4 regions of the Halomonas sp. Mc5H-6 genome follow, and region 4 is predicted to be linked to each of the others. Evidence: predicted binding sites of a transcription regulator. Region 4 holds the regulator's gene; each other region holds the start of a gene.
What was found. The regulator sigma-54, encoded in region 4, starts transcription at its own class of promoters, with help from an activator protein. The targets are predictions, from matches to a motif close to TGGCACNNNNNTTGCTNT.
Positions count from the first base shown of each region.

Region 1: glnL (nitrogen regulation protein NR(II)) is a predicted target of sigma-54. The motif match lies at 4,910-4,927, and genes of this name have one in related genera.
Region 2: NH395_RS05235 (NarK family nitrate/nitrite MFS transporter) is a predicted target of sigma-54. The motif match lies at 4,777-4,794, and genes of this name have one in related genera.
Region 3: NH395_RS07050 (P-II family nitrogen regulator) is a predicted target of sigma-54. The motif match lies at 4,737-4,754, and genes of this name have one in related genera.

Region 1 is NZ_JAMXSI010000010.1:64,171-71,962, reverse strand. It holds gene NH395_RS14005 (glycosyltransferase family 1 protein) at 1-178, shown strand, start outside; gene NH395_RS14000 (phosphatase PAP2 family protein) at 141-680, shown strand; gene NH395_RS13995 (entericidin A/B family lipoprotein) at 1,401-1,532, shown strand; gene NH395_RS13990 (YqiA/YcfP family alpha/beta fold hydrolase) at 1,540-2,088, shown strand; gene NH395_RS13985 (DUF6435 family protein) at 2,159-2,335, shown strand; gene ntrC (nitrogen regulation protein NR(I)) at 2,358-3,785, opposite strand; gene glnL (nitrogen regulation protein NR(II)) at 3,782-4,840, opposite strand; gene NH395_RS13970 (DUF4124 domain-containing protein) at 5,047-5,571, opposite strand; gene glnA (glutamate--ammonia ligase) at 5,670-7,076, opposite strand; gene NH395_RS13960 (hypothetical protein) at 7,617-7,792, shown strand, end outside.
Region 2 is NZ_JAMXSI010000002.1:407,397-415,188, reverse strand. It holds gene NH395_RS05255 (peptidoglycan DD-metalloendopeptidase family protein) at 1-1,023, shown strand, start outside; gene NH395_RS05250 (L,D-transpeptidase family protein) at 1,099-2,733, opposite strand; gene NH395_RS05245 (murein L,D-transpeptidase catalytic domain family protein) at 2,859-3,581, shown strand; gene NH395_RS05240 (patatin-like phospholipase family protein) at 3,607-4,653, shown strand; gene NH395_RS05235 (NarK family nitrate/nitrite MFS transporter) at 4,952-6,304, shown strand; gene NH395_RS05230 (nitrate regulatory protein) at 6,372-7,634, shown strand; gene NH395_RS05225 (SDR family oxidoreductase) at 7,734-7,792, shown strand, end outside.
Region 3 is NZ_JAMXSI010000003.1:283,832-291,623, reverse strand. It holds gene NH395_RS07075 (methyl-accepting chemotaxis protein) at 1-518, shown strand, start outside; gene NH395_RS07070 (LysR family transcriptional regulator) at 533-1,459, opposite strand; gene NH395_RS07065 (ferredoxin--NADP reductase) at 1,635-2,411, shown strand; gene glnK (P-II family nitrogen regulator) at 2,536-2,874, opposite strand; gene NH395_RS07055 (ammonium transporter) at 3,042-4,289, opposite strand; gene NH395_RS07050 (P-II family nitrogen regulator) at 4,335-4,673, opposite strand; gene NH395_RS07045 (accessory factor UbiK family protein) at 5,007-5,372, shown strand; gene NH395_RS07040 (AraC family transcriptional regulator) at 5,499-6,473, shown strand; gene NH395_RS07035 (TonB-dependent siderophore receptor) at 6,627-7,792, shown strand, end outside.
Region 4 is NZ_JAMXSI010000001.1:196,549-204,340, reverse strand. It holds gene NH395_RS00925 (ATP-binding cassette domain-containing protein) at 1-62, opposite strand, end outside; gene NH395_RS00920 (KpsF/GutQ family sugar-phosphate isomerase) at 328-1,311, shown strand; gene NH395_RS00915 (HAD hydrolase family protein) at 1,333-1,869, shown strand; gene lptC (LPS export ABC transporter periplasmic protein LptC) at 1,884-2,462, shown strand; gene lptA (lipopolysaccharide transport periplasmic protein LptA) at 2,466-2,960, shown strand; gene lptB (LPS export ABC transporter ATP-binding protein) at 2,971-3,720, shown strand; gene NH395_RS00895 (RNA polymerase factor sigma-54) at 3,825-5,246, shown strand; gene raiA (ribosome-associated translation inhibitor RaiA) at 5,333-5,641, shown strand; gene NH395_RS00885 (PTS sugar transporter subunit IIA) at 5,646-6,119, shown strand; gene rapZ (RNase adapter RapZ) at 6,197-7,078, shown strand; gene NH395_RS00875 (HPr family phosphocarrier protein) at 7,140-7,409, shown strand; gene pmbA (metalloprotease PmbA) at 7,431-7,792, opposite strand, start outside.

The sequences.
Region 1 (7,792 bases), on a different contig from region 4:
GGCGGCGGTGACGCTATGCCAACACCCGGCAGACTATGCCAAGTACAGTCGGCTCGCCCGGCTGAAAGCCCTCGAGCAGAGCTGGGCGGGCATTGCCCGGCAGTTTCTTGATTATCTTCTAAAGGCCCAGGAGGCTTATCATGCGACCCCGTCCCCTCGTCGTATTCGATCGTCTTGATTTGCTGGAATGGCAGTTTTGCCAACGCGTGTCGCGCCTATCGCTCTACCGGCCCTGGCGACTGACCCTCCAGGCCGCCAGCCGGCTGGGAGACTGGCCAGCCTGGGTGCTGCTGATCCTGGCGCAACCCTGGCTCCAGCCTGATGGTGCCTGGCGAATGTTGCAGTACACCCTGATCGCCATCATCGCCATCGCCATTTACCGGTTGGTGAAAACCCGCCTGTGCCGTGAGCGGCCGTATATTACTTATCGCAACGGTATTCAGTGCAACGCACCGGCCCGGGATCGCTATAGCTTCCCCAGCGGGCATACCATGCATGCCGTGATGTTCAGCGCCTTGGTCGCCGCTCACACCCCTTGGTTATTGCCTGTGGTCATCCCCTTGGCGATGCTGATTGCGATCTCCCGGGTTGGCCTGGGCCTGCACTACACAAGCGATGTTATCGCCGGGGGTGCCATGGGCTATGGCTTTGCGCTGCTCAGCCTTTACCTTATGGGCTAGCCAGTCCAGCGATGGGTGATCGTCCAGACGCAAAAAAACCACCTCGCCGGAACAAGGTGGTAATTTCGCATCGCCGCCATTCCATGACGCTGATGTTTAGCGCATCCTTACGCTAAAGCGGGGAGTGCCCATTCCTTTGAATGTTCCATCCATTATCAATTGGCTTCCTGCCTTCCTTTTACTACTGCGACACTCCCCTGACCCGCTTTACCTTTCAACTACTGACGTTTCGACTGCCGTAACTTCCTACCCATTACCTTCTAGCTGACGACTACCTTCCTATTACCTTCCAACACGAGAGCAACCTTGCTACGTAACGACTTTCCAATACAGCTTTCCAATACAACTTTTCAATTTCCTGTGAAATAACTTTCCACTTTCTGTTTAACAACACTGACCAACTGCCTTGACGTTGATAACAGTGAGGTTTATCCATGCGAATAAAAAAGCATCCATGACATTTCGCATGTAATGCTAATGGAGCAGACATCAGGCCAACCAGGCTTTAAAAAATACAAAATTAATTTAAATCATGAACTTAGCTTATACCGACATGGGCCACTCATCGCGCCGATGGCACAAAAAACATGTAGCGTATTGGCACATGCGACAAAACAGCATGGTGATATGACAAAAGAGGTACATACTGGCGGTGTGGCTAAACGGCAAACCTTTGCTAATCTAGCTGATATCACGATCTGCCTGAGTAAGGAGACTTCCATGAAACGCGTCACGGCCATTGCCATTCTATGCACCACTGTTCTGCTCCTGGTGAGCGGTTGCAACACCATCCGCGGTGCGGGTGAAGACATCGAGCAGGGTGGAGAAGCCATCCAGCAATCAGCGAGTTAATACGGTTATGCTAACGGTCTACCTGTCACACGGTCTGGAAAGCGGCCCCGGGGCGCTGAAAATGCAGGCGCTGAAAGGCATCGCCGAAAAGCTCGACGATTGTGAGGCCGTGGTAATGGATTACCGTGACCAGCCCGACCCGCAACAGCGCCTTCAGCACCTAATGGCGACGCTGGAGACCCGGGGTGATGACCCTGAACGCTGCGTTTTTGCCGGTTCAAGCCTGGGCGGCTGGCTAAGCGCAGCGGTCAGTTCGCAGCAGCCCGTGTTGGGCTGCTTTTTATTGGCCCCGGCCATCGGGCTGCCGCATTATCCGGAAACCGACCCCACGCTCCAAGCCAGCTGCACTCACGTCATTCATGGCTGGCAGGATGATGTGATCCCACCTCGCCCCGTCATTGACTGGGCCGAACGTCAGCAGCTGTCACTGCGCATGCTGGATGACGATCATCGCCTCCACGAAAGCCTAGATACCCTGCTCAGCGACTTCGACGCCTTCCTGATGCGATGCAGCGCCGTATTGCACGCCCGCTCGATCGCCTGTTCACGCCGCTAAAGGCCTCACGGCATTAGACAAACACTCTCCAAAGGTGTACAAAGAATGTACACACAGAAGGAGAGCGTCCATGTTTGGCCTTTTCAAGCGCGACCCTAAAAAGAAGCTACAGCAAGACTACGAACGCAAGCTGCAAGCCGCCATGGAAGCTTCCCGCAACGGTGACATGCGAGCGAACGCCACCTTGACGGAAGAAGCCGATGCGCTGCTCGCTGAAATAGAGCGCCTTAAAAAAGCAGACAAGTAGCAACGCCTGGCGGTCGTTTCAGCTACTCGTCCGCCAGCGCAGGTAAGAGCGTCTTCAGCTTACGGGTCAGCGTATTGCGCCCCCAACCCAATAGCTCTGCCGCCTCGCCCTTACGTCCGCCGGTATGCTTGAGTGCGGTTTCTATCAAGATGCGCTCAAAGTCCGGCACCGCCTCTTCCAGCAAATGGGTATGGCCCTCCGCCAAGGCGTGATCCGCCCAGTCGCGAAAAGCGCTGCGCCAATCGCCATGGGCGCTGGACTCCGAGGCGCTGGGTGAGCGCAGCTCTGCTGGCAAATCCTCCACCAGCACTTCTCGTCCCGAGGCCATCACCGTCAGCCAGCGGCAGATGTTCTCCAACTGGCGAACATTACCCGGCCAGGGCAGGCGGGTCAGATGCGCTTCCGCTTCGGGGGTCAGCACCTTCACATCCGTGGACAGCTCTTTGGCCGCCTCAGCCAGAAAATGACTCGTCAGCCTGGGGATATCCTCACGCCGCTCGGCCAGTTTCGGCAAGTGGATGCGAATGACGTTCAGGCGGTGAAACAAGTCTTCCCGGAAGCGCCCGTCGTCGACCAGGGATTCCAGGTTCTGGTGGGTGGCCGCGATAATCCGCACGTCGACCTTGGTCGGGGTGTGCCCCCCCACCCGATAGAACTCGCCGTCGGCCAGTACGCGCAGCAGGCGCGTCTGGGTTTCCGCTGGCATATCGCCAATCTCATCCAGAAACAGCGTACCGCCATTGGCCTGTTCAAAGCGCCCCTGGCGCTGTGAGGTGGCACCGGTAAAGGCCCCTTTCTCATGGCCGAACAGCTCGGACTCGATCAAGTCCCGGGGAATCGCCGCCATGTTCAGCGCGATGAACGGCTTGCCCTGGCGCGGGCTGTGCTGATGCAGCGCCTCGGCAACACGTTCTTTACCGGTCCCCGACTCACCGTTGATCAGCACGGTAATGTGCGAGTGGGATAGCCGACCAATGGCCCGGAACACCTCCTGCATGGCAGGGGCTTCACCGATAATTTCGGCGTTGAGCCCCTCCGGTACCGTGACCGGGCGCTGGCGTTCGCGAGCATGGGCAATGGCACGACGCACCAGCGCCAGCGCCTCATCAACGTCAAACGGCTTGGGCAGATACTCGAAGGCACCGCCCTGGTAGGACGCCACCGCACTGTCCAGGTCCGAGTGCGCGGTCATCACGATGACCGGCAAGTCGGGGTGGGCCTCGCGTACCCGTGCCATCAGGTCCAGGCCATCTATTCCCGGCATGCGAATATCGGTAACCAGGACATCCGGCGGACTCTCAAGCAAGCGGGAAAGGGCCGTGTCGGCACGCTCGATACATTCAACCTCGAGGTCGGGTTGCGCCAGCGCACGTTCAAGTACCCAGCGAATCGCACGGTCATCATCAACAATGACGACCCGCGCAACATCATTACGGGCAGGCTCTGTCATGACGCTTCTCCGGTGACATTAATAACCAAGGGAATCAATAAACGAAATTCGGTGCGCCCCGGGCGTGAGTCGCATTCGATCAGCCCTTGATGTTGGTGCAAAATTGATTGGGCGATCGACAGTCCCAGGCCGCTGCCTTCGGCACGGCCCGAGACCATCGGGTAAAACAGGGTTTCCTGCAGGGTGCCGGGAATGCCCGGACCGTTGTCGATAATACCCACCTCGCTGACCAGACGATGACGCTCGGCACCCAGCGTAAACTGGCGGCGCGCGCGCGTGCGCAGTACCAGGGTCGGCGTCGGCGTCTCGGCATCGCCCATGGCCTGGACCGCATTGCGGGCCACGTTCAGTACCGCCTGGATCATCTGTGCTTCATCGCCGAACAGCTCCGGCAGGCTGGGATCGTAATCGCGCTGAATATCCACCCAGGGGTGCTCGGCGATCAGCAATGAACGCACGCGTTCGAGCACCTTGTGAATATTGACCGGCTCGTGCTTGACGATGTAGTTGGGCCCCAGCATGGAATCCACCATATCCCGTAGCCGGTCGACTTCCTCGACGATGATATGGGTAAATTCACGCAACGCCGGGTTATCCAGGTCGCGCTCCAGCAGCTGCGCCGCGCCGCGAATACCGCCCAGCGGGTTTTTGACTTCGTGAGCAAGGCCGCGGGCCAGCACCTTGATGGTTTCCTGGCGGGTGGTTAGCGCTTCCTCGCGGGAAATCTGCATCAGCCGGTCGCGGGGCTCCACTTCCAGCAGCAGTTCCATGTCGGAGAGCGGTGTCACCGTATAGTCGACGGTGAGCGGATCGCTATTCAGCGGCGAAATGCGCGCCTCGCGTTGGGTAAAGGGATGAAAGGCGTCGCGGGCCTTGGCCAGCACTTCGTCGATGCTTTCATCACCGCCCAGCATTCCGTCAAGGCTCATCCCCTGTACTCGGCTCAGACTCACGGCAAACAACGCCTCGGCGGCAGGGTTCATCCAGCGCACATTAAGGCGGCCGTCCAGCAGCAGCACCGCCGTGGTGAGGTGTTCAAGTAAACGCTGGTGCATGGTGGTGTCTTGCAAAGTCGCCTCGTCCATTATCTTGGGTCAACCTTCCGCTGGAAAGATGTAGAGAGAACTGCAAAAAGCGCGCCAAATGCGCCAGCGCGCTGATTTGCACGTCACTTGCGCCGTGTGGCGGTGCATGGCGAGCTGTTTTAGCGCAGGCCATCGACGCCTCCAGCCATCGCATGCACCATAATGGCGCATTAGTGCTATTCTGCCACCACAATCGTCACCGCGGTTGTGCGGTGCTGCCGTCGACCCTGGCTATCCAACAACTCAGCCTGAAGCCGATGCCGACCAGCGGGCAAGTTCGCCAGCCAGAACACATCGCTGTGCAGCGCCGACTGGCTGATCTCGCCATTCACCCGCAGCTGCACCCGATGGTCATCGCGTAACCGCGGCACAATGCTGAGCATGACCGGCGTGGCGGCGCCCACCTCGGCACCAGCGCTTGGCGAGCGAATCAGGAAGCGGTCGTAAGGCATGAAGGGCTGGCCAGGCGAGGTGGCCGGTGGCTTATTGGGCGCCTCCGCGTATTCGCTTGGCAATCCAGGCAGCGGCGCCAGCTCAAGCGCTTCGCCGCCCTCGCTCGGGGTGTCGGAAAAGGTGACATTGCCGTGTTCATCGACCACTCGATAGACGGTTGACGATGCAGCCGTGATATTCACCCATGCGACCAGCACCAGGCCCATGCCCCAGCCCTTTGCCTGCGCCACTAACGCCTTACGCGACATATGCCCCCCCTTAACAAAAAAAACCCCGCCGTGGCGGGGTTTAGGCTTATCTGCACCACATCGGTGAGATTAGCAGCTGTTCTTAGCAGCTGTCGTTCTTAACAGCTGTAGTACATATCAAACTCGACCGGGTGCGTGGTCATGCGAATACGCTCCACGTCTTCCATCTTGAGCTCGATGTAGGCATCGATCATTTCGTCGGTGAACACACCGCCTTCGGTGAGGAAGGCACGGTCGGTGTCCAGCGCTTCCAGCGCCTGATCCAGGCTGCTCGCCACGGTCGGCACGGCCTTGCCTTCTTCCGGCGGCAGGTCGTACAGGTTCTTGTCCATGGCATCGCCAGGATGGATCTTGTTCTTGATGCCGTCGATACCGGCCATCAGCATGGCCGCAAAGGCCAGGTACGGGTTGGCTGTCGGGTCAGGGAAGCGGGTTTCAACGCGCTTGCCTTTCGGGCTGGCGGTATACGGGATACGGATGGACGCCGAACGGTTACGGGCACTGTAGGCCAGCATGACCGGGGCTTCGAAGCCAGGTACCAGACGCTTGTACGAGTTGGTCGAGGCGTTGGTGAAGGCGTTCAGGGCACGGGCATGCTTGATGATGCCGCCAATGTAATACAGCGCCATTTCAGAAAGACCCGCGTACTCATCACCCGCGAACTGGTTGGTACCGTCTTTCCAGAACGACTGGTGAACGTGCATGCCCGAGCCGTTATCGCCTACCAGCGGCTTCGGCATGAAGGTGGCCGTCTTGCCATAGGCATGCGCTACGTTGTGGATAACGTACTTCATTTCCTGGACTTCGTCGGCTTTCTTCACCAAGGTGTTGAATTTCACACCGATTTCGTTCTGACCGGCGTTGGACACCTCGTGGTGGTGAACTTCCACCGACTGGCCAATCGCTTCCAGGGTGTTACACATGGCACCGCGGATATCGTGGAAGCTGTCGACCGGAGGAACCGGGAAGTAACCGCCTTTGACACGCGGGCGGTGACCCAGGTTGCCGCCTTCTACCTGACTGTCCGTGGCCCATGCACCTTCTTCAGAGGTGATCTTGTACATGGCGCCCTGGATGTCGGATTTCCAGTGGACTTCGTCAAAGATGAAGAATTCGGGCTCAGGACCGAAGAAAGCAGTGTCACCAAGACCGGTTGACTGCAGGTACGCCTCAGCGCGCTTGGCAATGGAGCGTGGGTCACGGTCATAGCCCTGCATGGTGGCCGGCTCGATGATATCGCAGCGGAGCACCAGGGTGGCATCTTCGGTGAAGGGGTCAAGATAGGCAGTACCGTCTTCCGGACGCAGAATCATGTCGGATTCGTTGATGCCCTTCCAGCCGTTGATGGACGAACCATCGAACATCTGACCGTTTTCGAAAAACTCTTCGTCGACATCGCGGGCGGGCACGGTCACGTGCTGCTCTTTACCGCGGGTGTCGGTGAAACGCAGGTCTACCCACTTAACATCATGCTCTTCAATTAGCGCGAGAGTCTTGGCTGACATAGTGTCCTCCGGTATGAGCGTGGCTTAAAGCTAATGACAGTAAGCTACCAGTAAATGTTGTTCGACATGTTGCGTGCATCATGGCACGCCTGCCTTGCTTATTCACTCAACGTTTGTCCGTTGCAATCAACAGAACGTCTAGCGATAGAAACCGGCTAATGTTGTAGCACGCCGCAAGGCGAGTTGCCTATGACCTACATAGCCGCTGCCGTTGACAATGCAGATTGCGTGCCACTTCTGCACCAATATGGCATAAATAAATAGCAACTTTTTGTTTTTAAATAATTTTTAAAATCAGTTTTGTGCCACTTCATGTTGCATTTCACGCGTGGCTGCCAATACACGGCCCGACAAGGCCTTTCTATGCACCAATAAAGAACAAAAACGCGGTCTTTTGCACAATCTTGGTGCGAACAACAATAAAGCCTGGCCCTCTCGCATAATTTGCTTGCGCGCCAAGCAGTAGATACTATATTAAACTTTTCAACACAATTAGTTACAATAAGCAAAAAACTACGTACATAGGCCGGAGGGCACCCCATGAAGTCGGTCTGCTTTATTGTTGACACCTGCGTAACGGGTGCCCAATTGCCTCGCCATCTTTACACCATTTACCAAGCCACTGCCGACATACACACCCTTTGCACGCTCAAAGTGACCAGCCAAAATAACGACCACCGGCTAACGCAGATGGCGCAACGCTTCGACGCACATTG
Region 2 (7,792 bases), on a different contig from region 4:
ACGCTACTCGACGATGTACCCGACCCCAGAATGTTAACCCACTGGCGTGCAGGTCACAGTTTCGACTACCAGCTAGATGAAGAAGGTCGCCTGTTGTCGCTGCGCATGATGAAAAATACCCGTGAGGGGGTTCTGGTTGAGCGCCAGGACGACCAGTACGCCATCACCGGTATTGAGCGCAAAGGCGAGCCGGTTCAGCGCCTTTATGCCGGTACCGTCAGCGGTAGCTTTGCCCGCTCGGCCCAGTCGACGGGCCTTAATAGTGGTGCCGTCACGGAATTGACCCAACTGCTTCAGAAAAAACTCGATTTCCGCCGCGACAGCCGTCGCGGCGATCGTTTTCAGGTGCTCGTCGAATCTGACATGATTGAAGGCGAAACGCTCGATTCGCGCGTGCTGGCGGTTAAATACCAGGGCGAACGCATGAACTTGACCGTCGTGCGCAATGCGACCGACGATAAATTTTATACACCGGAAGGTGCGAGCCTGGACCCGGCCTTTGCACGTCGGCCCTTTGAAGGCAATTACCGCCTGAGTTCAGGCTTCAATCCGCAGCGCAAGCACCCCGTCACCGGGCGCATCAGCCCGCATAACGGCACCGATTTTGCCATGCCGATTGGTACACCCATCACGGCCCCCGCCTCAGGTCGGGTCGAGAAGGTCGCCAACCATTACGCCGCCGGACGCTACATCGTCGTTCGTCACGACAACGGCTACCGCACCCGTTACTTACATCTATCAAAGCCTCTGGTCAGCCAGGGTGAGCGGATCGAAATGGGCGAGCGTATTGCGCTATCGGGCAACACCGGCCGCAGCACTGGCCCGCATCTGCACTACGAGGTCATCGTCAACAATTCACCGGTCAACGCGATGACCGTTGAGCTGCCCGAGAACACCAGCCTGGATGGCGATACCCTTATCGCGTTCCAGCGCCAGGCCCAGCCTATGCTGGCGGCGCTTGATAGCGGTGAGACCGGCACGATCAGCCTGGTCGGCAACACATCGGACGACGACAACGAATAACCTTCTCGTTCCTGCCAAAAAGCGCCACTTGTGGCGCTTTTTTTGTGTGGCCCAACGAGGCTGCTTACGCAGTTATTAGCCTGACAGTCGCACGGGTTGGCTGAGTGCCGACTCCACGGCCGCGTCGTGGCCGTATATGTCCGTCCGAAACTCGACCTCGCCCTCAGCATTCGGCCAGGCCGTCAAATAATGCAGCGCGATGGGCACGCGACGCGGCAAGCTGAGCTGCCGATCGCTCTGACTACTGGCCACCAAGCTCGCCACCTGCGCCGTACTGCCGGTATCCTCTAACAGCAACTGGGCAAACTGGGTGACACCTTCCACCCTGACGCAGCCTGAACTCAGTGCGCGCTGGTGCCGCTGAAATAGCCCCTGAGCCGGCGTGTCGTGCAGATAGATCATATGGTCATTGGGAAAACGCACGACGACGCTGCCTAATGGATTCGCGCTACCCGCCACCTGACGCAGCATGACACTGCCCGGTCGTTGCCAGTCGACTTCCGCCGCATCCACCGGGTTACCGTCAAAATCAACTACCTGAATATTCTCCTCAGCCAGGTAGTCAATATCTTCCCGCACCCGGGGCAATATGTCCTCGCGCAGGATAGTAGGTGGAATGGTCCAGCTCGGGTTTAAGGTTAAATGGGTAATCGCCGACTGTATCACCGGCGTTGCCCGCTGAGGCGAGCCTACCACGACACGGGTTTGCCAGTGCTCACCACCTGGCCGAGTGTAATGCAACCGGTAACCGGCCAGGTCAACCCATACCCTCGGCGCATCGTCCGGCTGAGCCCCCATCCACCGCGCGCGCTCAAGATTTACCCTGAGCTGTTCGACTCGCGATGACAGGGGGACGTTAAGCGCTCGGCGGGTTTGCTCGCCGACCACGCCATCTTCCTGAATCAGGTGGCGCCGTTGAAAACGTTTGACGGCCGCCGCAAGCTGAGCATCAAACTGACGTTGATCAGGAACATCGACGTCTACCTGGGGGTAAGCCTGAGGATTCGCCGCGAGCAGGTGCGGCTCACCCCAGCGGGTCAATCGATGCCGCAAGGTCAGCACATCATCATGCTGGTCGCCGAGTCGCAACGATTCTTCACGATGGTCGAGGTAAGGCGCATTCGCCTGCAATGACCGCGTTTGGAAATCAATAAACGCCGCCCTTAATCGACGGTACGCCGAGGAGTCCGGGCGTGCCTGGTCAAGCGCCGCCGCAACATCCAACTGATTCACGGCCTCGGCCACCGCCCTCATCGAGTAACCTCGCGACGGACGCTCAGCATCCCATTGAGCGCTCAGCCGACGGGGGTTGACCTGGCCACGATTCAAATGATCAAGGGCTTGCAACAGCGCCTGGCTCGCCTGCAACTCAAACGCCACCTGGGCGGACTCCCCGCCTGCCTGGCTGCGCTCAAACGCCGCCATGAGCGACGCTGCTGCATAGTTCTCGGGGTTTATGCCGTCCTGTTCAAGCTCATTGAGCCCTGCCACAAGCGCTTCCACACTGTCGGCCGTCGTCCATACTGGCTGGTAATTGCGGTATTGATAGAAGCTGTCGATAGGCAAACGCTGCTCGCTCGCCGCTAAACGCACTTCCAGCGCCTCGCTTATTGGTGTCGCGGTGTCTGCACCCGCGCTACCCGCCACACCCACGCTCAGGCAAAGCGCCATGCCTACTGCCCATCGTCTTAATGGCTGCCGCTCGTTCATTGCCCTCTCCTTGCGTTACTATGACGTTCCCAATAGTGTGTCGTACTTAATTGTTATAATAGCGTGGTTGTATCATAGCGTGTTAATGACTGCCCAACCGCGCTCCACTTCCAGGATGGACTTATATGGTGCCATTTTTTTCGCTTCGTACCTGGCTTATTTGGCTGCCCACCACGTTATTGTCACTTCCCGTCCACGCTTCCAGTTTTTTTAGTCAACTCGATAGTGAACCGCCGGATGGCGTTCTGCCGTTAAATCATCAACTGCTTCAGCTCGCACCAGACGCCAGCCCGGATGCGCTTCGCCTCGCCGCCCAGGCGCTCAGCTGCCGCGACCCTCACGCCGAGCGCTTGGCGGTGATCGATTACTCACTGCCGTCAACCGAACCACGGCTCTGGGTGTTCGATCTGGCCCAACATGAATTGATGTTCCAGGAACTGGTCTCCCACGGTCAAGGTTCGGGGGATGCCCAGGCGGAGACGTTTTCCAACATCCCCGACAGCCACCAATCCAGCATCGGGCTGTTTAAGACGATGAACAGTTACTACGGCCGCAATGGCTATTCACTGCGCCTCGAGGGCCTGGAGGCGAACGTTAACGACAACGCCTATGAGCGCGCCATCGTGATCCACGGTGCCGACTACGTCAGCGAAGCCTTTATTGACCAGACAGGGCGGCTGGGACGCAGCCACGGCTGCCCGGCGGTTCGCGAAGAAATCACCTATCCCTTGATTGATAGCTTAAAGGGCGACCACTATGTGTTTGCCTATTACCCTGACCAGGAATGGGTCGCGACCTCACAGGTGATAAACTGCCCCAACGCGCCGTCACTTGCCAACCGCTTTTAACGCCCTATATCCAGGAGGCAAGCCCATGATTCCCCCCAAATCCTTAGACCTGGCATTACAGGGCGGCGGCTCGCACGGGGCCTACACCTGGGGCGTCATTGACCGCTTGCTGGCGGACTCCCGGGTCGAGATCGAGGGCATCAGCGGCACCAGCGCGGGGGCAATGAACGGCGTGGTCATGGCCGATGCGCTCACCCGCGGCGATAAAGAAACCGCCCGCGAGGCACTGCGCGACTTCTGGCAGGCCGTTAGCCGAGCGGGCATGGCAAGCCCGATCCGTCGCTCACCGCTGGACAAGCTGACCGGCAACTGGAGTCTCGAACACTCGCCCGGCTATATCGCCATGGACCTGATGAGCCGACTGGTCTCGCCCTATCAGTTCAATCCCCTCAACGTGAATCCTCTGCGTGAAATTGTGGCCGAACGGATCGACTTTGATCGGGTCCGCCGCTGTGAACAGCTCAAACTGTTCGTGACTGCCACAAACGTCCGTACCGGCAAGCAGCGGGTCTTTCGCCGCCATGAGATGAGCCTGGATGCGGTCATGGCCTCCGCGTGCCTGCCGTTTGTGTTCCAGGCCGTCGAGATTGATGGGGAAGCCTACTGGGATGGGGGCTACATGGGTAATCCGGCGCTATTCCCGCTGATGGAAGAATGTAGCGCACGCGATATTCTGCTCGTTCAGATCAACCCCATTCGACGCGACACCTTACCGACCACGGCGTCGGCCATCATGAACCGGCTTAACGAAATCACCTTCAATTCAGCGCTGATCAAAGAAGTGCGCATGATCGCCATGCTTAAACAGGTGCTTGACGCCCAGGGGATCGAGAACTGCTACCAGCAGGCATTGTTCCATCGCATCAGTGGTGAAGGCGCGTTACTGCCCCTGTCGGTATCCAGCAAGCTGAATGCCGAGTGGCCCTTTCTTTGCCATCTGTTTGAACAGGGCCATGCCGCTGCCGACCGCTGGCTGGAAGACAACATCGACGCGCTCGGCGAACGCTCCACGCTGGATATCGACGACGTCTATCTGGATGAAAGCTCGGCACCTTCTACAGCACCAAACTAGGCCAAATCCGGTGTGCTGATGCCCAATAATGCAGCATTAACGCAACCGTTATCTTCCAAACCTGCCCCTCAACCATTATTCAGCAAACGATAATTCACTGATTTAGATAAAAAAATACAACCATGGCAACCACTTTGCATAATTACAGGCAGTGGTGGTAGGCGTGGACCAGGCCCAATCGGGTACGAGTGCGTCGAACCTGACCTTCAATGAAGAAGGCATGTTCTCGTGAACCGATGACGCTGCGTGCTTCACGCGCAGGGTATTGAACTCGTAACAGAACCCGTGAGGCCATCCCATGGATATTCGCAACAAAGCCAACCGTATTCGGTTGCTCAATTTCTCTACGCCGCAAATGCGTGCCTTCCATTTTTCCTGGTTTGCTTTCCATCTCTGCTTTTTTGGCTGGTTTGGCATTGCGCCGCTCATGGCAGTGGTACGTGAAGACCTCGCCCTTACCCAGACCCAGATCGGCAACACCATCATCGCCTCGGTCGCCATCACCGTCATTGTCCGCCTGGTAATCGGTGTATTGTGCGACCGCCTGGGACCGCGCAAGACCTATTCCGGCTTGTTGCTGCTCGGCTCCATCCCGGTAATGGGCATTGGCCTGGCCGACAGCTTTGAAACCTTCCTTCTTGCGCGCCTGGCTATCGGCGCCATCGGCGCGTCATTTGTGATCACCCAGTACCACACGTCCATCATGTTTGCGCCCAACGTTGTGGGTACCGCCAACGCCACCAGTGCAGGCTGGGGGAACCTGGGCGGCGGCACGACCCAGATCGTCATGCCGCTGATCTTTGCCGGCATGCTGATGCTGGGGGTCAACGAGGCGCTGGGCTGGCGGCTAGCCATGGTCGTGCCGGGCGTTGTGCTGTTCTTCACCGGCATTGCCTATTGGCTGTTTACCCAGGACGCCCCCGACGGCAACTTTGACGAACTGCGCGCTCGCGGCGAACTGCCGCCCGCCAGCGGCGAAAACGGCGCGCTACAAAGCTTTACCGTCGCGGCAAAGGATATCCGCGTGTGGGCGCTGTTCGTCGTGTATGGGATTTGCTTTGGCGTGGAGTTGACGATCAACAACATTGCCGCCATCTACTTTTTCGACAATTTTAACCTGACGCTTGCCACAGCTGGCCTGATTGCGGGCCTGTTTGGGTTGATGAATATCTTTGCGCGTACACTGGGTGGAATATTTTCTGACCTGTTTGCCAAACATGGCGGCTTGAAGGGACGCGTACGCTGGTTACTGGTCGCCCTCATTTGTGAAGGCATTGCCCTGATCGCCTTCTCACAGATGCATATACTGAGCCTGGCGATTGGCATCATGCTGGTGTTCAGCCTCTTTGTTCAGATGGCCGAAGGCGCTACCTACGGGGTGGTCCCCTTCATCAATAAAAAAGCCCTGGGCGCGGTGGCCGGTATTGTGGGCGCGGGCGGCAACGTAGGCGCCGTCTCCGCCGCCTTCCTGTTCCGCAGTGAAAGCCTGACCTATCAGCAAGGTCTCTTCTACCTGGGGCTAGCCGTCCTTGCCTTGGCCTCATGCGTTCTGCTGGTTCGCTTCAGCGATGCGCAAGAAGCCGAAGAGGCAACCGCCTACCGAGAAGCGGTCGGCGACGATACCGGGGCGGGCGCCCTATCGTTACGCTAAACGACGCCGATTGCGCACTTTCCTGAAAGTGCGCAATCAATGGCGGTGAGCACAAAGGAAACGCATTATGTCTTCAGCTCAACAGCTACTGTTAACCGCCAAACGCTGCGATATCGATAACCTGACCCATCTGGCGACAACGTGTGACATTGTGGGCGATATCAGCCACTTCATTCACATGCTGCAGCGTGAGCGGGGTGCGTCGACGATTTTTCTGGTTTCACAGGGCACCCGCTTCAAAGAACGCCGCGCGACTTACCGCCAGCATAGCCAGGATGCCGAAGCACTGATGCGTCGTCGCCTCGAGGCATTAAGCCAGGAAGCTCGTCCCCAGGCCGCTGCGCGTCTACTGCGTCGGATTGCAACGGTATGGGCAGCGCTGGACGAACTCAGCACGCTGCGCCACGCCATCGACACCTTTGCCATTACCCCGGACGCGGCAACTCAGGCCTTCAACCAACTGACCAGCGGGCTGCTGGCGATTGTCTTTGAAGCGGCCGATACGGCTGTCGACCCTGATATCACCCGCGCTCTGGTCGCCATTTTCCATTTGATGCAGGGCAAAGAACTGGCGGGGCAGGAACGCGCATGCGGCGCCTTTGGCTTTACCCAGGGGTATTTTGACGACGCCCATAGCGCATTGCTTGGCCAACTGATCGACGACCAGCAGCGCTGCTTTGATACCTTTGAGGAATTCGCTTCTCCCGAAGCACAGCAACATTGGCAGGAGGAGCTCTCGCCGCGCACGCTCTCGGGCATCCATCAATTGCGCGACATTGCCCGCCAGCGAGCCTCGCATCCAGATACATCGGACTCACTGGGTGAAACCTGGTATGAACTCACCACGCTGCGCATCGACAGCATTAAAAACGTGGAAGATGCCTTCAACGCTCAGCTGACCGCCCTGTGCCATAGCAAGATTCAGCAAGCCACCGTCGCGCTGGAAAAAGCCAAAACAGAGCCTTGCCGTAATTCGCCGGCGCCTTGCGAACAACTGCTGGCCTTGAGCAACGGTGAGCCTCTGGGCGACTTGACCGCCAATGCGCTTAATTCGCCCCTTGGCCGGTCATTGATCGAATTGACCCAGGCGCAATCAAGCCGATTGCAGGGGCTGAGCGACGAATTGGAAAATACCCGCAAAGCCCTGCGTGAACGCAAGCTGATCGAACGGGCGAAAGGCCTGATCATGGCCCACCAGGACATGACAGAAGAAGAAGCGTACCGGTTTTTGCGCACCACCTCGATGAATCAGAGCAAAAGCATGGCGGACATGGCGCAGTCGATTCTCGACCTATCCACCATCCTCAAGCGCAAAGAAGCCGGGTACTAACGCCCCCTCTTTTTCATTCGCAGGCTTACGATTTGCACAACCGCGCTCAATTAGCCATGCTAAATAGGATGTTATGGCTAATCGTATGGAGTGCATAGGATGCAAAGAAACGTATTACTGATTACCGGGGCCTCCAGCGGCATTGGGGCGGCTACCGC
Region 3 (7,792 bases), on a different contig from region 4:
AGGATATCGTCAGCGTCATCGACGGGATTGCCTTTCAGACCAATCTACTGGCGCTGAACGCCTCGGTGGAGGCGGCCCGTGCGGGTGAACAGGGCCGTGGTTTTGCCGTAGTGGCCAATGAAGTCCGTCAGTTGGCATCGCGGGCCAGTGACGCGGCCAAGGATATTCGCCAGCGGATCGATACCTCTACCGAAAAGGTGGCAAGCGGCACGCAAATGGTGCGCGACGCCGAGGCCGCAATGCACGAGCTCGCCGAAAGCGTCTCCCGGGTCACCCAGATGCTGGGCGATATCAGCACGGCGGCTAGCGAGCAGAATGACGGTATCAGCCAGGTCAGCATTGCGGTCACCGACCTGGACCAGATGACCCAGCAGAACGCCGCGCTGGTGCAGGAGTCGACCACCGCTGCCGAACAGCTGAAAGACCAGGCCAACTATCTTGCCGAGCTGGTAGGCGGATTCACCTTGGAGGAAGACCGGCACGGGGCGGCATTACCGGCCCCTGAAAAGCACCGTTAAGGAGAAGAGCGCCGTTAAGGAATCGGCGGCATGGGGATGTCATCGCTGCGCTTGGCGTCGGCGGTCATCTCCCGACACAGCCGCAGGAACTCGCGCACCCCGGTGGTGAGGTACTTGTGGCGGTGCCAGATAAAGGTGAACTGGCGTTTGAGATCCAACTCCGGCGTGGGCAGCGGTACCAGGCTGCCCCGCCGGAAGGCATCGCGCAGCGCCAGGCGCGAGACACAGCCGATCCCCAGCCCCGACTCCACCGCACGCTTGATACCCTCGGTATGCTCGAGCTCCAGCAGCGTATTGAAGCGACTGCGGCGATGACGCGCGGCATGCTCCAGGGTCACCCGCGTCCCCGACCCCTCCTCCCGCATGATCCAGTCCTCCCGCATCAACTGGTCAAGCTCCAGATGCGTCTTGCCCGCCAGCGGATGGCGTGGTGAGCAGAACACGCACAGCTCGTCCTCGACCCACGGCTGGCTGATGATCATATCGTCGTCACACGGCCCTTCGATCAACCCCAGATCCAGCGAGTGCTGGCGAACGCCCTCGATGATATGCCGCGTATTGCGCACCGCCAGACGCACGCGGCTGCCGGGATAGCGCTGCATGAAATCGCTGATCAATAGCGTGGCCAGATAATTGCCGATGGTCAGGGTCGCGCCAACCTCCAGCGACCCCACGCCTTGCTGGCCACGCAGCAATTCCTCCACTTCTTCGGCGCGGTCCAACAGCGCCACCGCCTTGGGCAGCAACTGGAAGCCCAGGGCATTGAGCTTGAGGCGCTTGCCGATGCGGTCGAGCAACTGACAGTCGAACTGACGCTCCAGCTCGGCAAGCGCCGTACTGGTCGCCGACTGGGACATGGCAAGGGCGCGAGCCGCGTGGGAGACGCTTTCGTGTTGGGCAACGGCAACAAAGACTTCCAACTGACGCAGGGTATAGTGCATGGGGTCTGACCTATCACCAGGACGCTATATCTATTTTAAAGATAAGCGTTATCAAGATTATTTACTTAACAGATATACCATCCATTGCTTAGACTTGCTGGCAACTTGATACCTATTTTTTATTCTTTTTATGCATATCCGTGGCGTTGATGGCGTCACTGACGGAGGAAATGGCATGAGCAAGTTCGCCCTGGAAGACGTACTCAGCGTTCACCACTGGAACGACACCCTGTTCAGCTTCCGCACCACCCGGGAACGCAGCCTGCGCTTCAAGACCGGCCAGTTCGTCATGATAGGCCTGGAAGTCGACGGCAAACCGCTGATGCGCGCTTACTCGATTGCCAGCCCCAACTACGAAGACCACCTCGAGTTCTTCAGCATCAAGGTGCCCGACGGCCCGCTTACGTCTCGCCTGCAGCACCTGAAGGTCGGCGATCAGATCATGGTCAGCCGCAAGCCCACCGGCACGTTGGTCACCGATGATCTACTGCCAGGGCGCAATCTCTACATGCTGTCCACCGGTACCGGCCTGGCACCCTTCCTGAGCCTGATTCAGGACCCGGAAGTCTACGAGCGGTTCGAGAAAGTGGTCCTGGTTCACGGCGTGCGTGAAGTCTCGGAACTGGCCTACGCCGACTTTATCACTAAAGAGCTGCCTGCCCACGAGTACCTGGGTGAGGAAATCGCCGAGAAGCTGGTCTACTACCCGACCGTTACCCGTGAAGAGTTTCACACCATGGGGCGTCTGACCGACCACATCCGCACCGGCAAGATCTTCGAGGACACCGGGCTTCCGCCCATCGACCCTCGCCAGGACCGCGCAATGATTTGCGGGAGCCCCGCCATGCTCGACGACACCAGCGCGCTGCTCGACGAGCTGGGCCTCAACATCTCGCCGCGCATGGGCGAGCCGGGCGACTACGTTATCGAACGGGCTTTTGTCGAAAAGTAAGGTCGAAACGTAACACGCTCAACGGGCAACTCGCTCAGCAGCAGACCGCCGAATAAAAACCCCCGCCACTCGTTGCCTAACAGCAGCGCTTGGCGGGGGTTTTCGTGTTCTGGCGCGCGGGGCGTTATACCGCGTCTTTCCCGGTCTCGCCGGTACGGATACGAATCACTTGCTCGAGCGGCATGACGAAAATCTTGCCATCGCCGATCTTGCCGGTATTCGCTACCTGGGTGATCGCCTCGATGACCTGCTCGACCATGTCGTCGTCAACTGCCACTTCGAGCTTCACTTTGGGCAGAAAATCGACCACATATTCAGCGCCCCGGTACAGCTCGGTATGGCCCTTCTGACGACCAAAACCTTTGACTTCGGTGACGGTAATGCCCTGTACGCCAATGTCGGAGAGCGATTCGCGCACGTCATCAAGCTTGAAGGGCTTGATAATGGCAGAGATTAGTTTCATTGCGAGATCCTCTAGCTGGGTAGCCATGGTAATGGAAGATAACAAGCCCAGCGCGCTGCTCGTTATCCGTTACCTATCAGCATACACCGCTACCGGCGCAGAATAAAAAAAGCCTCCCCGAAGGGAGGCCAGTGACGAGCGCTTGTGCTCACCTGATTGGCATTGAATTACTTCTTGATACCGAATTCAGGGTAGGCTTCAAGACCGCACTCGGCGATATCGACGCCTTCGTACTCATCTTCTTCGCTGACCCGAATTCCCATGATGGCTTTCAGGATCAGCCAAACGATCAGGCTGGCAATGAAGACCCAGGCGAAGATGCCCACGATACCGATAAGCTGAGGGCCGAATGATGCGCCATCATTACTCAATGGCACGGCCAACACGCCCCAGATACCGACGACACCGTGAACGGAGATGGCACCGACCGGATCGTCCAGTTTCACTTTATCCAGCGTGACGATGGCGGCCACGACGATCAGACCACCAATGGCGCCGATAATCGTCGCGCCCAGCGCTGAAGGCGACAGCGGGTCGGCGGTAATGGCAACCAGGCCAGCCAGCGCGCCGTTGAGCGCCATGGTGAGGTCCGCTTTACGAAACCACAGCTTGGCGAGGATCAGCGCGGCGATCACACCACCCGCGGCCGCAGCGTTGGTATTCACGAACACCTGAGCGACGTTGTTGGCGGAATCGACAGCGGCCAGCTTCAATTCAGAGCCGCCGTTAAAGCCGAACCAGCCCATCCACAGGATGAAGGTACCCAGCGTCGCCAGCGGCATGTTGGCACCCGGAATCGCATGGATGGAGCCATCTTTGCCGTACTTGCCCTTACGCGGCCCCAGTACGATAACGCCTGCCAACGCGGCTGCCGCACCGGCAAGGTGCACGATGCCCGAACCGGCATAGTCAGAGTAGCCGACTTCGGCCAACCAGCCGCCGCCCCAGGTCCAGTAGCCAGACACCGGATAAATCACGGCAGTCATCACCACGGCAAACGCCAGGAAGGCCCACAGTTTCATGCGCTCGGCGACCGCACCCGAGACGATCGACATCGCGGTTGCTACAAAGACGACCTGGAAGAAGAAGTCGGAACGCATGGAGTAGTAAGGTGCGTCATCGCCACCGGCGGTAACCGCATCCACGCTATTCTCAGCTCCGATCAGGAAGCCCAGATTGGGCAGGAAGCCACCGGCGTTGCCGGAGTACATGATGTAGTAGCCCACCAGCAGGTACATGGTGCAGGCAATCGCAAACAGCGCGATATTCTTGGTGAGAATTTCAGCGGTATTCTTGGAACGCACCAGGCCAGCTTCCAGCATGGAGAAGCCAGCGGCCATCCACATGACCAACACACCGCAGATCAGAAAGTAAAACGTATCGAGCGCGTAGCTCAGATCAGTCAACTCATTCATTGTAAGTTCCCCGTTGAACTAAAGAAATGATCCGTAACGTCAGGTTTAAACGGCGTCCGCACCGCGTTCACCCGTCCGAATCCGAATGACGTCCTCAAGCGGCGTGACAAATACCTTGCCGTCGCCGATCTTGCCGCTGTTGGCCGCGCTGCAGATCGCATCGAGCACGCTTTCGAGGCGACCGTCGTCGACGGCGACCTCGACTTTTACCTTGGGCAAGAAATCGACCACGTATTCCGCGCCGCGATATAGCTCGGTATGGCCTTTCTGGCGGCCGAAGCCTTTGACTTCAGTGACGGTAATGCCCTGAACACCGTTGTCGGCCAGTGCTTCGCGAACGTCGTCGAGCTTGAATGGCTTGATAATGGCGGTGATGAGTTTCATCCCGAATCTCCCCTGCTGGATTAAGGAGCGGCCGAGCCGCCCAAAAAAAGTGCCTGCTCCACTAATGCGCATACCGTGCCATCTGATTTTTTTTACTTATATTTCATTGCTTTAAATGCAATAGAGTGAGGCATGCTGGCGACTCACCGCCAGCAACACGCGCTAACAAGTCGGCTATTGCACCAAAATTGATCAAAGGCAAAACGCAAGCGCCCCACTGTAGGGCATGAACGGGAGGCACAAATTAGCCCAAGAAGCATGCGAATCCCGCCTGGGTTGCGTATCCTGATAATTAGATAGCCGTATCGAGACATTGACCGATAGGAGAAAGCCATGGCGCCTCAAGACCGTATTAGCCGACTCGCCCAGCAAATCGGTGACCGTTTGCAGAACGCTTCACAAGCGCCCGAAGATATCCAGAAGGGGGTCCATCAGGTCGTGCGTGGGGCCTTCGACCGCCTGGAGCTGGTGTCCCGCGAGGACTTCGATATTCTGATGGACGTATTGCAGCGCACCCGCTCACGGGTAGAAGCACTGGAACGCCAGGTCGCAAGCCTGGAAGCCGCGGTGGATGCCCAGGCAGCCGATGCCTCGACGCCCGTCGAAGCCGAGGCACCGCCGCTACCCACAGAGCCCCAGTCGGATTCCGATGACGCCGACAGCAAAGGCGATGACGACACATCCAAATCGTCACAATGAATGCGAATAAATATCATTGACTATTAATGTGCACATGGTAACGTAATTCGCATCCAATGATGCGGGCAATGCATCAATGCCCCATTTTGATGCATTGCCGAATTTCACCGTTACCGTGATGCACGCATGACCACCGCCACCTTCGGTCCCCAAGCCAGCCAACCGCTTTATGAGCTAACGCCAGGGACGCTTGCCCAGCTAGGCCAGCGTTTCGGTATCGACTATCGCATTCGCAATGCCCCTGCCGGGGCGAGCGTCGCCACCGGCAGCGTTCGCGATGTCGCCCTGCCTCAAGCCATGCACTTGACGCTTTCCGACCTGTGCGTTAACTGCGCCTATAGCTCGGCCTCCCGCCAGACGGCACCCTGGTTTATCAGCGTGGTACTGGAAGGCCATATAAGCGCCCGCCTGGGCTCCCAACGCATCGAACTTAACGCGGGCGACGGCATGTGCGTCCACTTTACTGCCGAGCAGCCGCTTACGGTTTTCCAACCGGCCCAGGCAAGGCTGCACACGGTAAATCTGGCAGTGCTTGCCACCAACCCTCTGGACCTGCCATCGGCTCCCCCCACACCGGGCTTGTACCCTTGGCGCTTGTCGACCGCCTTCACGCAACTATTAAGCGATACCGCCGCCGAGCCGCTGGCCAACTGGCGCCAGCCACTGATCTGGCAAGGCCTGGCCCTCCAACTGCTGGGTGAAGGATTACCGAATTACGCCCGGCAAGACCCGGCTACACCGCTGGCGGCAAAGGTGCCGCCGGTTATCCCGGCCCGTGACGAGGCGCGCTTGGCCGCCCTCCATACCCAGTTGGCGTCCCATCCCGAGCGCACGTACTGCCTCAGCGACCTGGCAAGAGAAGTGGCGATGAGCCCAAGCAGCCTGCGCCAGAAATTTCGTGCCCGCTATGGCTGCTCAATTTTTGATCACCTGCGCCAATGCCGCCTGGCACGGGCCTATCAAGCCCTGCAACGAGGCATGAGCGTTCAGCAAGCCGCCCACACTTGTGGCTATCGTCACGCCACGAATTTCGCCACGGCGTTTCGTCGCCGCTTTGGCATCGCCCCTCATGACGTCATTTCACAGCGCGCCCCCAGATGAATTTGGCATTGCGCATAGCCAATTTGGCAGACCGCATACCTACTGCCTGCATTAAAAAGTAACAATTCTCATTACTAGAACTATTAAGGGATCGTTACCATGCCAATTTCAGCTTGCCACTTCCGCCCATCGCTGCTGGTCATTGCCGTCGCCATGGCCAGCAGCGCCCCCTTTGCCGCCGCTCAGGAAGCCCAGCGCGACAACCTGGGCACGGTGACCGTCACCGCTCAGCAGGCGGCCACCAAGGTGGAAACGCCGTCGATCGAAATACCCCAGAGCGTATCGACCATTACCCGCGCAGATATGGACAAACGCGGGATTAGCACCGTACAGCGGGCGACCGACTACACGCCCGGGGTCTACAGCAACCAGATCGGGGCGTCGAACCGTTTTGACTACCTGGTACTGCGCGGCTTCTCCGATGGCAGCTTGAGCAACACCTTCCTTGACGGCCTGAAACTCATCGGCGATACCAACTCGCATAGCTCCCTGCGCGTAGACCCCTGGTTTCTGGACAGCATTGAAGTGGTCAAGGGCCCCGCCTCGGTACTCTACGGCCAGGCCTCGCCAGGGGGCGTGGTGGCACTTAACAGCAAGCGCCCCGAGTTTCAGTCCGGCGGCGAGCTACGTTTTCGTGTGGGCAATAATAATCAGCGCAGCGCCGCCTTTGACCTGACCGGCCCACTCGGAGAAGCACAGCGCGTCGCTTACCGCCTGGTAGGCATTGCCAGCGCCGCCGATACCCAGTTTGGCCCGACAGAGGAGGAACGCTACGCCATTGCCCCCTCGCTTACCTGGGATATCAGCGACGCCACCAGCCTGACGCTGGACGCCTACCTGCAGGACGAACCCGAAGGCGGCTACCATTCCGGCGTGCCTTACGAAGGCGCCGTCGTTCCGCGCAACGGGCGCAAGATCAGCAATAACTTCTTCGACGGCGAGGAAGACTACGAGGCCTATGAGCGCACCCAGCGCATGGTGGGTTATGCCCTGGAACATCGTTTCAATGACGACTGGACCGCGCGCCAGCAGCTGCGCTACCTCAATTCGGATGTCACCTTGAATCAGGTCTATGGCTTTGGCTGGACGTCACCCACATCCAATGAACTCGCCCGTTACTACTCCGGCAGCGAGGAATCGCTCGACGCCTGGACAGTGGATAACCAGCTTGAAGCCAACCTTAACGATGGCTTTATGGACCACACCGTGCTGGTCGGGGTCGACTATCAGCAGCGCGACAACGACGTCAGCTGGCCATCAGGCGCATTTCCCTCGCTGGATGCGTTCAACCCGACGTATGGCGCAGAGCCTACGGCGAT
Region 4 (7,792 bases):
ATCTCGGTATCGCCCCGCGAAAAATACAGGTTATCGACTTCAATAAAAGGCACATCGCTCATGGAACCATCAACTCTCGCGTTTACTTGCAGATTCGCTCGTTTCACGCAGCAAGCAATAAGTAAACAGTGATTAAAAACCCGTATTTTAAAAACTGTATTTAAAAAACCACGTTTAAAAAACCATTATCGAACAACGTATTCTAACCCTACCTGACGACGACAAGCGAGCACCGCTTGTTCTCACGACAAAACGATGGGGCAAAGTCCACTCGGTCAATGTTACTCTTACGCCAGATTGTCATTTTTAACGAGCCACCGATTGCCCATGCCAGCAACAACTGAAACCACTCCCTTTCGCCAAAGCGCATTGCGCACGCTAGACATTGAGCAAGCTGCCATCGCAGGCTTGGCCAGCAAACTGGATGCGCACTTCGATCATGCCTGCGAGCTGATTCTGGCCTGCCAGGGACGCGTGGTGGTTACCGGCATGGGCAAGTCAGGCCATATTGCCGGTAAAATCGCGGCGACACTGGCCAGCACCGGCTCGCCGGCGTTTTTTGTCCACCCTGGCGAAGCCAGCCATGGTGATCTGGGCATGATTACCCGCAACGATGTCGTGGTCGCGCTCTCGAACTCCGGGGAAACCGCTGAAGTGACGGCCTTGCTGCCGCTGCTGAAGCGCCTGGGCACACCGCTGATCAGCATGACCGGACGCCCGGCCTCTACGCTTGCCCAGCATGCGGATGCGCACCTGAACAGCAGTGTCGACCGAGAGGCCTGCCCGCTGGATCTTGCGCCGACAAGCTCCACGACAGCGGCATTAGCCCTGGGCGATGCTCTCGCGGTTGCCCTGCTTGAAGCACGCGGCTTTACCGCCGAGGATTTTGCCCTGTCGCATCCCGGCGGCAGCCTGGGCCGACGCCTGCTGCTGCGCGTTCGCGATCTGATGCACCAGGGCGAACGCCTTCCCCAGGTTGCCCTGGGCAGCCCCCTGCGCGATGCGTTACTGGAGATCACCCAGCAGGGACTGGGGTTCACCTGCGTGGTGGACCCCGACGGCCTGCTGGTCGGCGTATACACGGATGGCGACCTGCGCCGCACCCTGGATAATTTCCACGACCTGCGTGACGTACGGGTAGATGACGTCATGACCCGACCCGGCAAACGCATATCTCCCGACCTTCTCGCGGCGGAAGCCGTTCGCATCATGGAAGACAATCGCATTACCGCGCTGGCAGTGGTGGACGAATACCAGCGCCCGATAGGCGCGTTGCATATGCATGACCTGCTTGCCAGCGGCGTTATTTAACTTCAATCGACCGGAGACCCAATGTCCCTTTCTGCTGACCTACTCGACCGACTACGTCGCATTCGCTTATTTGCCCTTGATGTCGATGGTGTTCTCACCGACGGTCGGCTTTACTTTCAAGCCGACGGTGTCGAAATCAAAGCGTTTCATACCCAGGACGGCCATGGGCTCAAGCTGTTGAAACGCGCAGGCATCTCGGTCGCCCTGATCACCGGCCGCGACTCCCCCATGGTGAGCCAGCGCGCCGCCGCACTGGGCATTCCCCACGTTTATCAGGGCTGCGAGGACAAACTGGCCGCCCTTCGTGGCCTTTGCCAGCGCCTGGATCTTGATTTGTCTCAGGTTGCCTATTGTGGTGACGACCTGCCTGACCTGGCCAGCATCAAGCGCTCAGGCGTTGGCATCACGGTACCCAACGCCCCTGACTACATGCACACCCACGCTGACTGGGTCACCGAACGCCTGGGGGGACACGGCGCTGTCCGCGAAATATGTGATACGTTGCTTGATGCTCAGGGTCACTGGGGCGCGGTTGTCGATACTTACCTACACGGCTGAGGCACTATCTATCTATGCTAAAGACATGGCCTACGCGTCTGGGACTGGCACTCATCGTGCTGGCTCTGGGCGGCTTGCTGGTATGGCTGGACCCGGGCGGCCTTCAAACCGTTCCGACAGACCCGGACGCCCGTGCCGAGGAGCCAGGCCACGTCCTCCACAACGCCGAGCTGACGCTGTTTGATGAGCAGGGGAATATTCAGCAGGGATTAACCACGCCTCGCCTGGTGCATACTCCCCAATCCGCCTCGACACTCGCCGAGACGCCGCATGCCACGCTTTATGACAGCGAGCGGCGCGTCTGGAACGCCACGTCAGAGATAGGTACGCTTAATACCCGTTCTCAGGAGCTGACGCTTTCGGGCGACGCAAGATTGATCGCCCCTGAAGAAGGCTGGCAGCTTGACACGGACGTTCTGCACTATGAGGGGAAAACCGCCCATGCGTGGAGTGACACTCATGTGCTGCTCCAGCAACCACCCCAGCGCATGACAGCACGGCGTATGGATGCATGGCTCAACGAGGAGGAAGTGCGGCTTGAAGGTGACGTTCAAGGCCACCACCCTCCGGAGACGCAACCCGGACAGGAATGAAACATGAAAGCGTTTATCTACACGGCGATGGCGGCTGCCTGCCTAGTGCCCTTTTACGCGACGGCGGATAACCACCAGCAGCCAGTTGAAGTCGTCGCCGACCAGCTTGACCTGGATCAGCGCGCAGGTACAGCGGTCTACACCGGCGACGTCGAAATTCGCCAAGGCAACATGCTGATACGAGGCGACGAAGTGGAAATCCAGCGTAACGAAGAAGGCGAGCTCTCCCGGGCCACAGCGCTGGGCGAACGAGCGTATTTGCGGCGCCAGCCCGAGGACCAGGATGGCCCGATGGAAGGCTGGGGTCGGCGGGTGATCTACCATGTCGCCGAGCGCCGGGTCGAGTTGATTGATCGGGCGGAAATCATCCAGCAAGGCGACCGCTTCACCGGGGGACGCCTGGAATATTTCATCGACCAAGAGGTCGTCAAGGCGCGTTCCGATGTCGACAATCAAGAGTCGCAGCGCATTCGCATGACGCTGCAACCCGAAGGTTAAGGAGAGCCAGATGGCCGTTGCCGACAACAGCGCAACACGAACGCTATACGCCCGTCATTTGGCAAAAAGCTACAAACGCCGGCGCGTGGTGAAAGACATCAACCTGGATATCTCACAGGGCAGCATCGTCGGCCTGCTCGGCCCCAATGGCGCTGGCAAGACCACGTCATTCTACATGATTGTCGGCCTGGTCAAGGCAGATGCGGGCAGCGTTGGTATTGATCAACTCGACCTTTCCCGAGCGCCCATGCACGAGCGCGCCAAGGCAGGCATTGGCTATTTGCCCCAGGAGGCGTCGATCTTCCGCAAGCTTTCCGTCGCCGACAACATCATGGCCATTTTGCAAACCCGAAACGACCTGGACCGCGCCGGACGCGAAGCGCGCCTGGAAACACTCCTGGAAGAGTTTCATATCACCCATATCCGCGACAATATGGGCATGAGCCTTTCCGGGGGCGAACGGCGCCGCGTCGAGATCGCAAGGTCCCTCGCCACCGAACCTGCGTTCATTCTGCTGGATGAACCTTTCGCGGGTGTAGACCCCATCTCCGTAGGCGACATCAAGTCGATCATCCGCGCCTTGAAGGACCGTGGCATTGGCGTCTTGATTACCGACCACAATGTGCGCGAAACACTGGATATCTGCGACGTGGCCTACATCGTCGGCGACGGGCATATCATCGCCAGCGGTTCCCCGGACGCTATTCTTGACAACCAGGAGGTACGTGACGTTTACCTAGGTGCTGATTTTCGTCTCTAAAGCCCTTAATGGCATATTTATTGCCAATGGCATACTTATTGCACTTGCACCCGATCACAACTCGCACTAGGGTGGATGCTTTCCGATAAACGAGTGGTTCTCAGATGGTCATGAAAGCTTCTCTTCAACTGCGGATCGGCACCCAGCTCACCATGACACCTCAGCTGCAGCAGGCGATTGCCCTGCTACAGCTATCAACGCTCGATTTACGCCAGGAAATTCAGCAAGCGCTCGATGCCAACCCCATGCTCGAGCAGGAAGACGAGTTCAGCGAAAGCGAACAAGCCGCCAGCGAGCCGGAAGAAGGCGAGTGGGCAGATAGCATTCCCAAGGAGCTGTCCGTCGACAGCGACTGGTCAGATACCTATCAGGATTCGGCTGGCAGCGGCAGCACAAGCAGCGACGGGCCTGACTTCGAGCGCCAGGCAGCCGGGCAAAGCCTTCATGGTCACCTCCTCTGGCAACTCGCCATGACCGATTTGAGCCAACGCGAACAGTTAGTGGCCGAGAGCCTGATTGATGCGCTGGATGCTAACGGCTATCTCACCCAACCCCTTAACGACATCCGCGAAGGACTGCGAGATCAGGGCGTGGAAGGCCTCAGCCAGCGCGAGGTCGAAACCATTCTGCTGCGACTGCAACAGTTCGAGCCCACCGGCATCTTCGCCCGCGATCTTCGCGAATGCCTGATGCTTCAGCTCGCCGCCCTGCCCGACGACACCCCGCTGCTGATGCCTGCCCGGCGGCTGGTCCGCCAGTTCCTGGAAGCCCTGGGCAAGAACGATCAGCGTCTCCTCAAGCGGCGACTCGGTCTGGACGACGCGCAACTCGATGACGTCATCCAACTGATCAGAAGCCTGGACCCGCGCCCCGGCAGCGTTTACAGCGCCACTGACGATAGCTACGTGATTCCCGACCTGGTGGTTCACCACGATAACGAAGGCTGGCACCTCGAACTCAACCCCGAGGCCTTGCCCAAACTCAGGATCCAACCCGATTACGCCAGCCTGATCAAGCGCGCCGACAAAAGCCAGGATAACCAATTTCTCAAGGACCACTTGCAGGAAGCCCGCTGGCTGATCAAAAGCCTCTCCAGCCGCAACGACACCCTGCTACGCGTTGGGCGGGAAATCATTACCCGCCAGATCGGCTTTCTCGAACACGGCGAAGAAGCCATGAAGCCGCTTATCCTGGCCGATATTGCCGATGCGGTGGAGATGCACGAATCGACCATCTCTCGTGTCACCACCCAGAAGTTCATCCATACACCGCGGGGCATTTTCGAGCTTAAATACTTCTTTTCCAGCCAGATCAGTAGCCAGGACGGCGACAGCCACTCCAGTACGGCCATTCGTGCGCGCCTCAAAAAACTGATCCAGGAAGAACCCCCCGGCAAACCCTTGTCGGATAGCCGTCTGGTCACCCTGCTGGAGGAAGCCGGCATCCACGTGGCCCGACGCACGGTCGCCAAATATCGCGAAGGCATGGGGATCCCGTCTTCAAGCGAACGACGCCGTTTGCGGTAGAAAAACGGAAACTCACTACAAGGGCTTTGCTTAACGCCAAAAAGGGTTACAATCGAAGAACAGTCCGACGGATAAGGAGTACGTCAATGCAAGTCAATATCACCGGTCATCATGTAGAACTGACTGACGCCTTGCGTGACTATGTCAACGAAAAGTTGGAACGCGTTGAGCGCCATTACGACAACATCACCACCGTACAGGTAACGCTCTCGGTCGAAAAAGAGCGTCAACAGGCCGCCTGTACGCTGCACGCTGCAGGCGCTGACTTGCATGCCGAGGCCCTCGATAATGACATGTACGCCGCCATCGACGCCCTGGCGGACAAGATCGATCGACAACTCGTTAAGCATAAGGAAAAAGCACAAGCCCGCGCCCAGGGCGCAGGTGTGCGTTAATTCAATGACGTTGGCCACAATCCTCCCCCCGGAACGCGTTCTCTACGATGTGCCCGGGGGCAGCAAAAAACGGGTGCTGGAATTTTTCAGCACCTTTATCGCACAAAACATTCCCAGCCTCGACAGCCAGGAAGTGTTCAGCCGTCTGATCGGCCGTGAACGCCTCGGCAGTACGGGGATTGGTAACGGCGTGGCGATTCCCCATGCGCGAAGTCCGCATTGTGATTCGCCCATCGCCGGCTTTCTCAAACTCAATGAAGCGGTCGACTTCGACGCCATTGACGGCGACCCGGTTGACCTGGTGTTTGTTCTGCTCGTGCCTGAAGAAGCCGACGATACGCACCTGGCACTGCTGGGCCAAGTTGCCTCCATCATGAATGATGCCGACACGCGCCAGCAGCTACGCAAGTCGGGTAGTCAGCGTGAATTGCTGGACCTCATCTCCGCCAAGATACGCGAACAGGCTGCCAGCCTTTAAAAAGGCGAGGCGCTTATGGACCGTCCTAATCCCGGGTCGCTTGTCCAAGTCGCTTGACCGCAAGCAAGAGAGCCTTCATGCAACTCGTCATTATTAGTGGCCGATCAGGGTCAGGCAAATCGATAGCCTTGCAGGCGCTGGAAGATCTGGGTTATTACGCTATTGATAACCTGCCCGCCATGCTGCTGGATTCACTGGTTGAGGAGTTGCGCGATCAGGGCGGTCGCACCCACCTGGCCGTCAGTATTGACGCACGCAACCTGCCAGGCGCACTTGCCAAGCTTCCCGAACTGCTCAAAGAGCTTCGGCAGCGGACCATCAAGTGTCAGATCGTGTATCTCACCACCGACGCACGCATTTTGCTGGAACGCTATTCAGCCACTCGCAGACGGCACCCGTTAACCCGCAACAGCAGCCTCACGCTAGAAGAAGCCATCGACAAAGAAGAGCAAACGCTGCACGAGATTCGCGATCTGGCCGATTTGACCATCGACACGACCCGGCTTTCGGTGCATGACCTTCGTCGCCGCATCACTGATCAGGTCGCCCATCAGCGGCGCGACCAGCTAACGCTGACTTTCGAGTCCTTCGGCTATAAGCGCGGCGTTCCGCTGGATGCGGATATTGTCTTTGATGTCCGCTGCCTGCCCAACCCCTACTGGGATCCGGCGTTACGGGGCTCCACTGGCCGCGACGCTGATATCATTGCGTTTTTGTCCAGTTACCCACTGGTCGATGACATGACCCGCGATATCGAGGCCTGGCTTGAACGCTGGCTGCCAGCCTATCAGCACAGCCAGCGCAGCTACATGACGGTGGCGATTGGCTGTACCGGCGGTCAGCATCGCTCGGTTTATATCGCTGAACAACTGGCGCAACGCATCGCCAATCTGCTGGGTGAAGTACATTTACGCCACCGCGAGCTGGGCTTGCAATACACCGTCAACGCGCCGCTTTAGTTCGAGCCACGTTGACAACCATCATCTATCGCGAAGACCCTCATAGCCAAAAGGAACCAGGGTGCCAGAACGTAGACTTACCCTCACTAACCAACGCGGCCTTCACGCGCGGGCCGCCACAAAGCTTGTGCAATGCAGTCAGCAATTTGACGCCAATGTCCGCGTTTATAAACAGCAGCAGGAAGCCGATGCCGCCAATATCATGGCGCTGCTGATGCTCGCGGCCCCCTGTGGCACGGAGCTATGCATCAAAGCAGAAGGCAATGACGCCGAACAGGCCCTGGATGCCATTCAATCGCTGTTCGACGCCCGCTTTGACGAAGACAAGTAAAACCCCGTCTGCAACGATCGGCTAGTTGCCGGCGATGGTCATGCCATCAATCAGCCAGCTACCGGAATGGATACTGCCGCGGCGGTCAATGTCATCACCCACGCCCACCAGCGCACCGAACATACGCTCCAGGTTACCCGCGATGGTGAACTCTTCGATAGGGTATTGCACCACCCCGTTTTCGACCCAGAAACCGGCTGCACCGCGGGAATAGTCGCCCGTGACACCGTTAATGCCCTGCCCCATCAGCTCGGTCACCCAGACACCGGTGCCCATTTGCTCGAACAGGGCGGCCGGGCTGGATAACGGCGCGGTAATGCGCAGATTGCGTGCGCCCCCGGCGTTTCCGGTCGTCTTCATGCCCAAACGCCGTGCGCTGTAGG